One region of the Methylobacterium sp. J-092 genome, then DNA from elsewhere that is predicted to be linked to it. Evidence: riboswitches for the same ligand, from Rfam matches in the RefSeq annotation. Region 1 holds a riboswitch; each other region holds the start of a gene.

What was found. Region 1 has a riboswitch for cobalamin ahead of MKK60_RS13890 (TonB-dependent receptor). Riboswitches for the same ligand answer to the same signal wherever they lie in the genome.
Region 2: linked by a shared signal. The riboswitch ahead of MKK60_RS07480 (TonB-dependent receptor) and the one ahead of MKK60_RS13890 (TonB-dependent receptor) in region 1 are both predicted to bind cobalamin.
Region 3: linked by a shared signal. The riboswitch ahead of MKK60_RS04140 (CbtB-domain containing protein) and the one ahead of MKK60_RS13890 (TonB-dependent receptor) in region 1 are both predicted to bind cobalamin.

What each region holds. Positions count from the first base shown of each region.
Region 1 covers NZ_JAKSXU010000119.1:55,353-59,413, reverse strand. Annotated here, with positions in the region: gene MKK60_RS13890 (TonB-dependent receptor) at 1-2,100, opposite strand, end outside; cobalamin riboswitch at 2,219-2,433, opposite strand; gene MKK60_RS13885 (DUF2778 domain-containing protein) at 2,502-3,656, opposite strand; gene MKK60_RS13880 (hypothetical protein) at 4,018-4,061, shown strand, end outside.
Region 2 covers NZ_JAKSXU010000070.1:23,714-27,774, reverse strand. Annotated here, with positions in the region: gene MKK60_RS07485 (PepSY domain-containing protein) at 1-539, opposite strand, end outside; gene MKK60_RS07480 (TonB-dependent receptor) at 541-2,712, opposite strand; cobalamin riboswitch at 3,048-3,256, opposite strand; gene MKK60_RS07475 (App1 family protein) at 3,341-4,061, opposite strand, start outside.
Region 3 covers NZ_JAKSXU010000053.1:23,310-27,370, reverse strand. Annotated here, with positions in the region: gene cobW (cobalamin biosynthesis protein CobW) at 1-369, opposite strand, end outside; gene MKK60_RS04150 (DUF1636 family protein) at 388-756, opposite strand; gene MKK60_RS04145 (CbtA family protein) at 749-1,498, opposite strand; gene MKK60_RS04140 (CbtB-domain containing protein) at 1,521-1,697, opposite strand; cobalamin riboswitch at 1,734-2,015, opposite strand; gene cobU (bifunctional adenosylcobinamide kinase/adenosylcobinamide-phosphate guanylyltransferase) at 2,083-2,610, shown strand; gene cobO (cob(I)yrinic acid a,c-diamide adenosyltransferase) at 2,607-3,209, shown strand; gene MKK60_RS04125 (cobyric acid synthase) at 3,244-4,061, shown strand, end outside.

The DNA.
Region 1 (4,061 bases):
GTGCCGGTCGGCGACGCCGTCGGCCGGTTCGCCCGGCAGGCGCGAGATATAGTAGTAGGTGATCTGGTCCGACTTGGCGTTTGTCAGGTTCAGCACGTCGAGCGACAGGCTGAGGCCGTTGTCGAAATGGTAGCCGACGCGGCCGTTGAGCAGCGCCGTCGGCTTCGAGCGCACGGAATTGTCCTCGATCAGCGGGCGCGGGCCGAAGTAGCGCAGCCGCATCGCGCCGAACCAGCCGAGGCCCTCGCCGAAGGTGAACCCGGCCGACGCGATCGTGGTCGGCGCCTCGGGGATGCGGTTGCCGACCGGGTCGACGTCGGAGAAGCGGGCATTGGTGACGGTGAGGTCCCCCTCCAGCCTCAGCCACGGCGTCACCGCGTAGCGGTTGGTCCACTCGATGCCGAAGCGGCGGCTCGGCCGGCTCGGCTCCGTCGTGCCGGTGTCGCCCTGGAACAGGTTCTCCGACGCGAAGTCGAGGCGGAACAGGGCCAATGCGGTCTCCAGCCCGGCGATCGAGCGGTTGCGGATGCCGACCTCGTAGCCGGTCGAGGGCACGAGGAAGGGCGAGCGCGCGATGTTGAAGAGGGGGCTCGCCGGGTCGACCGTCGCGGTCACGCCGCGCACGTCGTTCGAGTGGAAGCCGCCGCCGTAGTTCACGTAGAGCTCGGTGTCGAACCACGGCCCCAGCACCAGCCCGAGCTTCGGGTTGACGATGCCGTCCCGTGCCTTGCCGGAATTGGCCGCCGTGTCGGAGACCACGTCGCCGTAATAGCCGTCGGCCCGGAAGCCGACGCTGGTGCGCAGCCAGTCGGTCCAGCGCACGCGGTTGTCGACGTAGAACGCCCCGCTCGCCTCGAGCACCCGGTCGTCGAGGACGCCCGTGCGGAACTGGCGGTTCGCGGTGTTGAACAGCCCGACGCGGATCGCGTCGGTGCGGGTCTGCACCCCGATCTCGTTCTCCATCGGATGCCCGAACAGGTCGCCCTGGAAGACGTGGCTCACCTCGCCGCCGCCGAGGATGCGCTGGTCGAGCTGGTGGAACTGGTCGCCGTTGACCGGATCGTTGAGGAAGTAGGTGAAGTCGTTGAACAGGTTGAGCTGCGAGCGGATGACGTAGGCCGAGGCCCGCGTGACGCCGGTGTCGTCGGTCATGCTCCAGCGGCCCGAGAGCGAGAACCGGCTGCTGTCGCCGCCGTCGGTCGGGTTCAGGGTGCCGAAGCGGCCGATGATCCCCTCCGACACCGCGCGCGACGCGATCTGGTTGGTCGCGGTCCAGCGGCTGGCATAGGCCATGCCGGTGACCGAGAACCCGTCGAGCGCCGTGCCCTGGCTGTAGCGCACCACGCCGTTCACCTTGCGCAGCGCATCCGGCACGTCCCACGGGCCGTCGTAGACCTGCGCCTCGCCCGCCACGAGCAGGTTGCCCTGGCCGAGGGGGGCCGAGGCGATGGTCAGCGCCCGCGCATAGCCGAAGCTGCCGAACGAGGTCAGCGCGACGTTCTTGGCGACGGTGTCGAGGTAGTCGATCCGTACCGAGCCGGCCGAGGCGAAGTCGCCGTCGCGGACGAAGTACGGCCCCTTGTGGAACGCCACCGCGCCGACGAGCTCGGGGATCAGGAAGTTGATGTCGGCGTAGCCCTGGCCGTGCGCGTGCGTGCGCATGTTCACCGGCATCCCGTCGACCTCGATCGCGATGTCGGTGCCGTGGTCGAGGTTGAAGCCGCGCAGGAAGAACTGGTTGGCCTTGCCCTCCCCCGAATGCTGGGTGACGATCAGGCCGGGCACGGATTCGAGCACCTCGCCCGGCCGCGTGATCGGGCGGCTGTTGATCTCGGCGCCGGAAACGATGCCGGCGCTCGCCGCATCCACCGTCCGAAGCGCCCCGCCGGCGCCGATGGTGCCGCCGACGTAGCCGGCGCTCGCCGCAGCCCCGGCGGCGGGCCTGGGATCGTCGGCCGTCACGGAGATCTCGGCGAGGTTCGCCTCGGCCTCCCCGGCGGCGGGGCGCGCCAGCGCGGCCGGGCCCGAGAGGGCGGCGGCGCAGGCGAGAGCGAGCAGGGTTGGCGTTCGGAAGACGGGCGGGGACTGGGACGCGGACACGGGACCTCGGGCGACGCGGACGTGGCACGTCACCGCGAACGAGGCCGATCCACCGCTCCGTCCATCGGACGGCCGGGGGCTTCGACACCCGCCGGAACACCCCGCCCGACGCGCTTCGCGTGTGACCACGACTGACGGCAGGTCTCCTGGCTCGCGGGTCATCGCCCGCCACCGTCTTCCCGGATGCGGCGCATCCAGTGACGTCCAGTGGTGGAAGGCTCGCCGCTTACAGTTGCGGGGGCAGCCGCGGCTTCGGGCAAGGCCCCGTCGGGCCCTCCCCTCACCGCGTTCCCTTTTGATCCTCGATGAGGAACCGTCGCGTGCAGGTTGCGTCGGGCGGCGCCGGCCCGTCAATCCGGCTTTCGGACGCCGTCGCCGGGTGTGGCCGATCGGTGACGGCGTCAGCGGCTCGCGGCGAAGCGGGCCGGGCCGTCGCCGCGGCCGGTCACCACGACGAGGCGGCGGATCTCGCCGCGCAGGAACGCCTGCAGGAAGCGGTCGTAGTTGTGGAAGGACACGCAGCCGTTCGAGGCGCCGCTCGGCCCGAGCATGTAGGTGTGGGCCAGCAGCCCGTCGCGGCCGTGGATCGCGGCGGCGCCGCCCACCGGGTTGAGGCGGATCGCCCGCACGCCGTGGAACAAAGCCTCGCGCTCGGTGAGGTCGTAGGTGCCCGGCGGGGTCGAGCCGCGCATGCGCAGGTGCACGAAGTCGGGATGGTCCATGCTGGCGCCGAGGCCGGAATGGGCTTCCAGCACCTCGCCGTTCGGCAGGCGGACGGTGCGGGCGGTGATGTCGTAGATCGCCGTGCCGGCGCCCGCGTCGGGGCTGGGGAACAGGCGGCCGCGCGACCGCTCCAGCCCGGGGCTCTCGAGGGCGGCGTAGGCCAAAGCCGGGCCCGGGTCCTTCCGCGCGGCGAACAGCTCCTCGAAGAACGACGGCGTCTCGGCGGTGGGCGCCGGCACCGCCTCGGGCACCCGGCGCGGGGCGCGGCGCAGGGCGAGGCGCTGCGGCACGGGGGCGGCGATCAGGTCCGCCGGGCGGGCGACCGGCAGCGGCACGATCTGGGCCTGCCGCACGACCTCGGTGTCCCGCAGGACCTGGGTAACCCGCAGGACCTGCGTGTCCCGTAAGACCCGGCTTGCCCGCAGGGCCCGCACCTGCTCCACGACCTGGGCCTGCCGGCCGGTCTCCGCCGGGGGCGCGGCCTCCGTCGAACGCGGCTCGGCGGCCGCGAGCGTCGCGATGGGCGGGGCGAAACGCGGCTCCGGCGGGGTGAGCGCGGCGCCGAGGGGCGCGCCCTGACGGTCCGCGCCGGCCTCCGGGTCCAGCATCGGCCGGGGATCGAACAGGGCGGCGAGGGCGGTCGACCCGGTGCTGCGGGCCTGGAGCCTCGCGACCTGCGGCACCGGCTCGGTCCCGCCGCCCGGCGGCACGCCCTCGAGGGTGACGAGGCAGAGCAGGGCGGCGAGCGTGTTGCGAAGGATCGGGTGGCGGCGTGCCCGCCGGCGGCGGGCGGGACGCGTGAGGCCGCAGGAGGAGCGCGGGTGATGAGGCATGCGGACTCGACTCGAAGGCGACCCGGTGCCCGCAGCCGCGCAGCGTCCGGCCCTCGCCCGCGACGGATCGGCGGGCGGCGGGCCGGCCGATGGGGTCGGCCGTGCGGGGATCGAGAGAACTGCGACTGATCCGTATTGGGCGCGCGTTTGGTTAATCCGCCCCTAAGCCGCCGGCCGACCCGTGCGGATCGCGCGCGAAAACCCGCGAGACCCGTGCGCCGGCGCGACGATGATCGGCAGCGTCTCGCTCGACCCGCTCGACCCGCGCGGCGCGGGGATAAGCGGGGGCATGCGCAGGCACGCGAACGTGTTGCCGCTTCGTTCTTGCCGAGCCGGCCCCGAATCGGCGATACCGTCGCACATGCGGATGCCCGTCCTCGCTGTCCTCCTGTCCCTGAACGCCCT
Region 2 (4,061 bases), on a different contig from region 1:
ACGTAGAGCTCGGTGCCGTCCGCATCGCCGAGCGCGATGCGGTGGAGCGGGCGCACCGCATCGTAGCGCTGGTGCACCGTCCACAGATCGTAGGCGAGCGTGTCGCGGTAGGCCGGGCGCAGGCTGCGCGGATCGTGGCCGGCGATGGCGAGGGCCTCGTCCGGTGACGCGGGGCCGATCACCCGGCCGTCGACCGCGGAGACGGCGCGGCGGGACTCGTCCCAACGCGCGACCCGGTAGACTGGCTCGGCCCCCCGCATCGACAGGCTCAGCGCCCGGGGAAAGCCGGGCTCGTCGGCCAATGCCGCGTCCGGCGAGACCCGCACCGCGTCCCAGGCGATCGCGGGCAGCCCGGCCCGGCGCTCGGGCTCGGTCAGCGACGGGTAGGCGACGTACATCATCACCACGCCGCTCACGAACCACGTCGCGAAGAACAGCCCCGTGACGATGCCGAGCCAGCGATGGCCGAGATGCAGCCACCGCTTCCCCGTCTTGCCGAGCTTAGCGAGCTTGGCGAGCGTGCGCGCCGCGGAGGCCATCTCAGAACGCCGTCGTGAAGGCGACCTCGAACGAGCGCGGTCGCCCGAGGAGCCAGTTTGTGCCGACCCCGTCCACCGCGTTTCCGCTGATCGCGTAGACCTTGTCGAACAGGTTGAAGACGCGGAAGGACAGGCGCGAGGCCGGCGTGACCTGATGGTCGAGGCCGAGGTTGACCAGCCCGTAGGCCGGGCGTCGCGCGGTGTTGCCGAAATCGCTGAACACCTCGCCGACGTACTGGAACCCGACCCGTGCTTCCCAGGTCGGCGCGAAGGCGTAATTGAGCCAGAGGTTGGCGACCCGCTCGGGCACGTCGATCGGCCGGTTGCCGGCGTACGAAATCGTCGCGCCGTTCACGGCCTGGTCGAAGGAATCGTACTGCGCGTGCAGCAGGGCGAGGTTCGCGTCGACCCGCCAGAGCGGCGTGACCTGCAGCGAGAGCGCCGCCTCGACCCCGTAGGAGGATTGCCGGCCGACCTGCGTCGAGACGCTCGGCTGGCCCGGCACCGCCGAGATCAGGTTGTCCTTGACGATGCGGTAGCCGGCGAGCGTCCACTCGCCTCGGCCGTCCCAGAACACGCCCTTGGCGCCGAGCTCGACCTGCTCGCCGGTGGAGAGCTTGAAGCCGGCCAGCGATTGCGACAGCGTGATCAGGCTGTTCACCGGGTCCGTGGCGGTGGCGACCTGCGCATAGAGCGCGGTGTCCGGCGTCGGGTTGAACACCAGCCCGAAGCGGTAGCCGAGGCCCTGGAAGGACTTCTCGAACTGCGCGTTGCTCATCAGGTTCTCGCGCTGCAGGGTCGAGGCATCGAACCGGACGCCGGACAGGAACGAGAGCTGGTCGGTGAGGATCAGCCGGTCCTCGGCGAAGACCGAGGCCTGGTCGGTGCTTGTCGCGTAGGCCGGGCTGGCGCGGCCGTTCAGCGGGAACGAGCCCGGGTCGTAATCCGTCAGCGGGACGCTGATGACGAGGCCCGATCCGACGGTCGAGAAGTTATTGATGTGCCGGAAGTCGATGTGGTTCACGTCGAAGCCGGCCAGGAACTCGTTGCGGAAGCCGAACAGCGTGCCCTTGAACGCGGCGTCGAACCGGTTCCCGAGCTGTTCCTGCTGGTGGTAGATTTCGGTGTAGTCGCTCCGGTCGACCAATCGCGTCGATCGGTTGAAGCTGTAGGTCTCGACGTCGAGCCAGTGGCGCCTGCTCTGCAGCCGGTAGGCGGTGTTGCGCACCGTGATGTCGGCGGTGGGCGTCCACTCCGTCTTGAGCTGGGTCCAGTTGTCCGCCCAGGTGATCTTGGCGTCGCGGACGTTGTAGTTCTTGAACCGGATGAAATCCGGGATGCGCCCGTCGACCAGCGGCGTGCCCCAGTAGCGCGCCGGCTCCTGATAGCCGAGGTCGTGGCTCAGGGTGAAGGCGAGGTCGGGCGTGGCCTGGAGCAGGATCGCGCCCGAGACCGCGAGGTTGCGGAAGTCGCCGTCCGGGCTGATCCAGCCGCCGGCGCGGTTGCCGCTGACGTTGAGGCGATAGGCCACCGCGTCGCCGATCGGGCCGCCGGAATCGAGGGCGAGCCGCGCGATCCCGTCCGATCCGACGCCGGCCCGCACCACGTTGATGGGCGTGAAGGTCGGCTTCTTCGTCACCACGTTGATGACGCCGCCGATCGCCCCGTCGCCGTAGAGCACGGAGGCCGGCCCGCGCAGCACCTCGATGCGCTCGACGTTCCAGGTGTCGAACGGGAAGGTCACCGTGTTGGCGCCGACGAACAGCCGCGTGCCGTCGTAGAGCTGCTGGATCGAGTTCGGCCCCGAGAACCCGCGGCTGGTGAAGGCGCCGTTGCCGTTGCCCGGCGAGGCGATGGTGGTGATGCCGGTGGCGTTCTGCGTCACGGCGTCCGCGATCGTGTCCTGGCCGCGCAGCCGCGCGGTCTCGCCGGAGATGACGTCGACGCTGCCGGGGGTCTCCAGCGGCGTGAGGCCGAGGCGGCTCGCGCCGCGGTCGGGCGTGCGCAGGTTGAGGCCGACCGGCGCGGCGCGGCTCAAGCCGACGCCGTCGCCCGCGACCGTGAGGGTGTCGAGCACGACGCTCGCCGATTCGCCGGCGACCGGCTGCGCGCCGGCCTCTCGCGGCGGAGCGAGGATGACGAGCGCCGTGCCGGCGAGGAGCGGGCAGCGCATCGCGCGCCCGAGGGAACGAGCGGTTTGCAGAAGAACGAGCATGGATCGGATTCGGCTCTATCGGCGCGACGCGACGGCCTGCCCGACCCTCGATCTACATCGAATGTAACAATGTTACAATTAGGCGATCGGCCGAACGCGGCTCGGCCGCCGGCGCACGGATGCCGGGCGGCTTCCTGTGCGTCGTTCGGCGCGGGTCTCGCGGTGGGCAAGGGCATGGAAGGGACGTGCGGACGCGTGTGGTGGCACGTCACCGCGAACGAGGCCGCCCCGCATGCGCCGCGCGGGCCCATGCGTCTCGACACCCGTCGAGGCACCCCGCCCGACGCGTTTCGCGTGTGACCACGACTGACGGCAGGTCTCCTGGCTCGCGGGTCGCTGCCCCTCATCGTCTTCCCAGGCGCCGTGACCCAGTGACGTGTTGATGGAGGCTCGCCGCTTACAGTTGCGGGGGCAGCCGCGGCATCGGAAAGGCTCCTCGGAGCCTCGTCCTCACCGCGTTCCCTTTTGATCCCCGAGGGGAACCGTCCCCGCCAAGTGGCTTCCGCGGTCCCGAAGAGTCAACGGCCGGAATCACGCTCCTGTGAAGTGTGACCCGGCGGCGACAGCGACGGCGCGCACGGTGGCGCTAGGTCGAGACATGCGATCCGTCCTGCGCCGACGCCTCGACGACGACGCTCGGCGGCAAGGTTCCTCCGGCGCCGCCGAGGACGGAGCCGAGGTCGCCCGGCAGGGCGGTCTCCGCGGTCAGCTCCGCCGGCTCGCCGCCGGCCGCGTGCTCGTCCGCCACCAGGGCGACCGCGCCCGGTGCGATCAGGCCGAGGCTCGCCGCGTGCCGGGCGATGGCGGTGCTGTCGGCGGCGATGACGAGGTGGCTCCCGGCGGCCGCGACGACCTGCGCCAGCGCCTCGATCTCGCGGATGCGGTCGGCGTCCCGCGACACGTTGCGGATGTAGACCGCCTTCACCCGGCCGGGATGGTCGGCGACGATCCGGCCGTAGACCTCCGGATCGTGCTGCCCGCTGTCGCCGATCAGCACGAAGGGCAGGTCGCGATACAGCGACAGCATGTGGACGATCAGGGCGCGCTTGTGATCCTCCGCCCGGCGGGGGAGGGGGTGCTTCCACGACAGGCCCCATTCGCGCAGGAACAGGATCGGGCCCACCGGGATGCCGTGGATCGTGAAGAACTCCGACAGCATCTCGTACAGGCCCCACGGCGCGCGCGAGACGTAGAGCATCGGGTTGGCCTCGATGCCGTCCGGGCCGACGTAGAGGGCCCGGTAGAGCGCGGCGACGCCGGGGAAGGCGACGCGGTTCTCGGCATCCTCCACGAACAGCCGCCACAGC
Region 3 (4,061 bases), on a different contig from region 1:
CGAGCGGATCGCCGGCCACTGGAACGCCTGGACCAGGGGCTTGGGCAGGGCGAGGCCGGACGTCTCGATCAGGATTTGCTCGGGCGGGTTCGGGCGATCGAGAAGAGCCGTCATCGCCGGCACGAAGTCGTCCGCGACGGTGCAGCAGATGCAGCCGTTGGGAAGCTCGACGATCGAATCCTCGGTGCAGCCCTCGATGCCGCAGGCGGCGAGGAACGACTTGTCGAAGCCGATGTCGCCGAACTCGTTGACGAGGATCGCGAGCCGGCGCCCGCCGGCATTCTCGACCACGTGGCGCACCAGCGTCGTCTTGCCCGCCCCGAGGAAGCCGGTGACGATGGTGCAGGGGATCTTCTGGACGATGCTCATGGGGATCTCGCCGATGGCTCAGGCCGCGCGCGGCGGAAACGGGGGGATGCGGGCGACGACGCCCTTGCGGAATTCCTGCGGCCTCTGCTTCCACGGCACGATCCCGTCGGGCGTGCCGGCGTAGAGGCCGACGCCGTCGAGAATGATGCGTGCGGAATCCGCCGGGTCGAGGTCGCCGTAGACGTAGGTCCAGCGATCCTCCGCCGCCACGGCGACGGTGCAGGGCCGCTTGCAGACCGACAGGCACTCGACCGCTTCGATCGTCACGCCGTCGGGGGCGGGAAGCGCACGCAACGCGTCGAAGAGGCGGGCGCCCGCGCGCGGGCCGTCCGGCGCATCGCTCTCCATCCGGCAGGTGGTGCAGACGTAGAGGATCGTGTCAGCCACGGGCGCCTGCCGCGGCCTTCGGGCCGAAGGTCTGCCAGGCGCGCCCGAAGGCCAAGCCGATCACCGCCCAGAACACGAAGGCGATGGCGAGCGAGCGCGCGGCGAACTGCGCGGCGAGGCCGGCGGGAAGCTCGGACGGCGTCGCCGCCACCTCCGGCGCACCGGCCAGATGCGGCGCGACGATGAGCACGATTCCGCCGAGGATGGTGATCGGCACCCGGCGGATCGCGATGAGATAGATCCCCATCGCGGTGGCCGACGCCGTCATCACCCACCAGACCTGGCGGGCGGCCAGCGGGGCCGCCTCGCTGCCGGGCAGCTCGGGCGGCAGGCCCAGAGCCGGCGCGAGCGCCACGGCGAGGAAGCCGGCGACCGCGAAGGCGAGCCCGCGCTCGGGCGACGGCTCGCGGCCGGTGGCCAGCATCACCGCGCCGAGGAGCAGGGCGTAGCCGATCCCGCCGACGAGGGTCGCGAGCCCGGTGAACAGCATGCGCGGCAGGCCGGCGGCCGGCTGCCATTCCGGCTCGGCCTTGGTGTCGTGGTCGTGCCCGGCATGGGCGAGCACGATCGGCAGGCGCCCGGCCAGCGGGGCCGCCGAGGCGGCGGCGCCGGGAGCGGCCTGGGTCTCGTAGCGCTCGGCGGCGATGATCAGCGGCGAGGTGAGCGCGAGCTCGAGCCCCGTCACGAGGACGGCCGCGAGGAAGCCGGCGGCGAGCGCCGCCGACAGGAGCCGGATGAGCATGGGAACGCCTGGGTTCAGGCGGTCAATGGCAGGGGAAGTTCTGCGTGTGCCGGAAGTCGTGCGCCGCGTTGTGCAGCGCCGAGGCCGGCGAGAAGCCGGCGAGGAACACGAGCCCGAGGCCGAGCATGGCGGCGGCGACGATGGCGACGAAGCCCTCGTTCGCGCGGGTGCCGGTCTGGGTGAGGGTCTGGGTGGTCATGTCGACAACATCTCCGGCCGCCCCGCCGGCGGCGTTCGAGAAAGCGCGGGGGACGGCAGGTCTCCTGGCTCGCGGATCGCAGCGCCTGCCGCCTTCCCGAAACATCGGTGGCCGAGGGCAGGAGCTGAGGGCTCCCACGGCGATCCGGGCTTCGATCCGCAACGCAGTCCCATCTTGGACAGGTCGGTTCAACGAAGCCCGGATCGCCGTGGGGACCCTGGCCGCTTACAGTTGCGGGGGCAGCCGCGGCATCGGGTTTCCCCTCACCGCATTCCCTTTTCACCCCGTCTCCGGGGCACCGTCGCGTCCAGCCATAGCCTGTCCGGTCTCCCCGCACAACGGAGGCTTTGACGGGCGCACAGGGGTTGGGGCATGGGTTCCAGCCATGCAGCAGGCCGCGCCTCGGACGACCCTCGTGCTCGGCGGTGCGCGCTCGGGCAAGAGCGCCTACGCCGAGAGGTTGATCGAGGCGGTGCCGGGCCCGTGGCTCTACCTCGCCACGGCACAGGCCTGGGACGACGAGATGCGCGCGCGCATCGCCCTCCACAGAGCGCGGCGCTCCGGCGACTGGATCACTCGGGACGTGCCGAACGCTTTGGCCGCCGCGATCGCCGAGGCGCCGGGGCCGGTGCTGGTTGATTGCCTGACCTTGTGGCTGACGAACCTGCTGCTTGCCGATGCCGACCTCGACGCCGAGATGGCGGCGCTCCGCAGTGCCTGCCGGGAAGCGCGCGGGCCGCTCGTCCTCGTGTCGAACGAGGTCGGCCTCGGGATCGTGCCCGACAATGCGCTCGCCCGCCGCTTCCGCGATGCGGCCGGACGCCTCCACCAGAGCCTCGCGGCCGAGTGCGACCGCGTCGTCCTGACGGTCGCCGGGCTGCCGCTCGTCATCAAACCGCAGGGAACGCCATGATCGACGACGCCGAACGCCATCGCGAGAAGATGGAGAAGCGCAAGGCGGTGCAGGACGCCGAGGTCGCGGCCAAGACGATCGAGAAGGGCCTGCTCATCGTCAACACCGGACCCGGCAAGGGCAAGACCACGGCGGCGCTAGGCCTGGCGCTGCGCATGCTGGGGCGCGGCCACAGGGTCGGCGTGGTGCAGTTCATCAAGGGCGCGTGGGACACCGGCGAGGCGCATGCGCTGAGGACCTTCGGCGACCGGGTCGCGTGGCACGCGATGGGCGAAGGCTTCACCTGGGAGACGCAGGACAAGGCCCGCGACATCGCCGCCTGCCTCAACGCCTGGAACCGGGCGACCGACCTGATGGCCGACCCGAGCCTCCGTCTCCTGATCCTCGACGAGCTCAACATCGCGCTGCGCTACGACTACCTCGATCTCGACGCGGTGGTGGCGACCCTGAAAAGCCGTCGCCCGGACCTGCACGTCGTCGTCACCGGCCGCAACGCCAAGCCCGCGCTGATCGAGGCCGCCGACCTCGTCACCGAGATGGGCAGCGTGAAGCACCACTTCGCGGCGGGCGTGAAGGCGCAGGAGGGGATCGAGTTTTGATGGAATGGTCCCTTCAGCCGTGACCCGAAGCCTAATGATCCAGGGCACCGGCTCGGACGTCGGCAAGTCGCTGATCGTCGCCGGGCTCGCGCGCGCCTTTACCCGACGCGGGCTTCGGGTGCGCCCGTTCAAGCCGCAGAACATGTCGAACAACGCCGCCGTCACCGCGGATGGCGGCGAGATCGGGCGGGCGCAGGCGCTGCAGGCGCGGGCGGCCGGCGTCGCGCCGTCGATCCACATGAACCCGGTGCTGCTCAAGCCCCAGACCGAGGTCGGCGCCCAGGTGGTGGTGCAGGGCCGCATGGTCGCGACGGTGAAGGCGCGCGACTACCAGGCGTGGAAACCGCGCCTGCTGGAGGCGGTACTCGACAGCTTCGACCGCCTGAGGACGCAGGCCGACCTGATTCTCGTCGAGGGTGCGGGCTCTGCTTCCGAGGTCAACCTGCGCGCCGGCGACATCGCCAACATGGGGTTCGCCCGCGCGACGGATACGCCGGTGGTGCTGCTCGGCGACATCGACCGCGGCGGGGTCATCGCCAGCCTCGTCGGCACCAAGACGGTGATCGATCCCGACGACGCCGCGATGATCGTCGGCTTCCTGGTCAACCGCTTCCGCGGCGACCCGAGCCTGTTCTCAGACGGCATGGACCTGATCGCGCGCCACACCGGCTGGGCCAGCCTCGGCCTGATCCCGCACTTTCCCGAGGCGGCGCGCCTGCCGGCCGAGGACGTGCTCGGGCTCGTCGGGTCCGCCGGCCCGGCGGCGACGCGCATCGCGGTGCCGGTGTTTCCGCGGATCGCCAACTTCGACGACCTCGATCCGCTGCGGGCCGAGCCTGCGGTGGAGGTGGT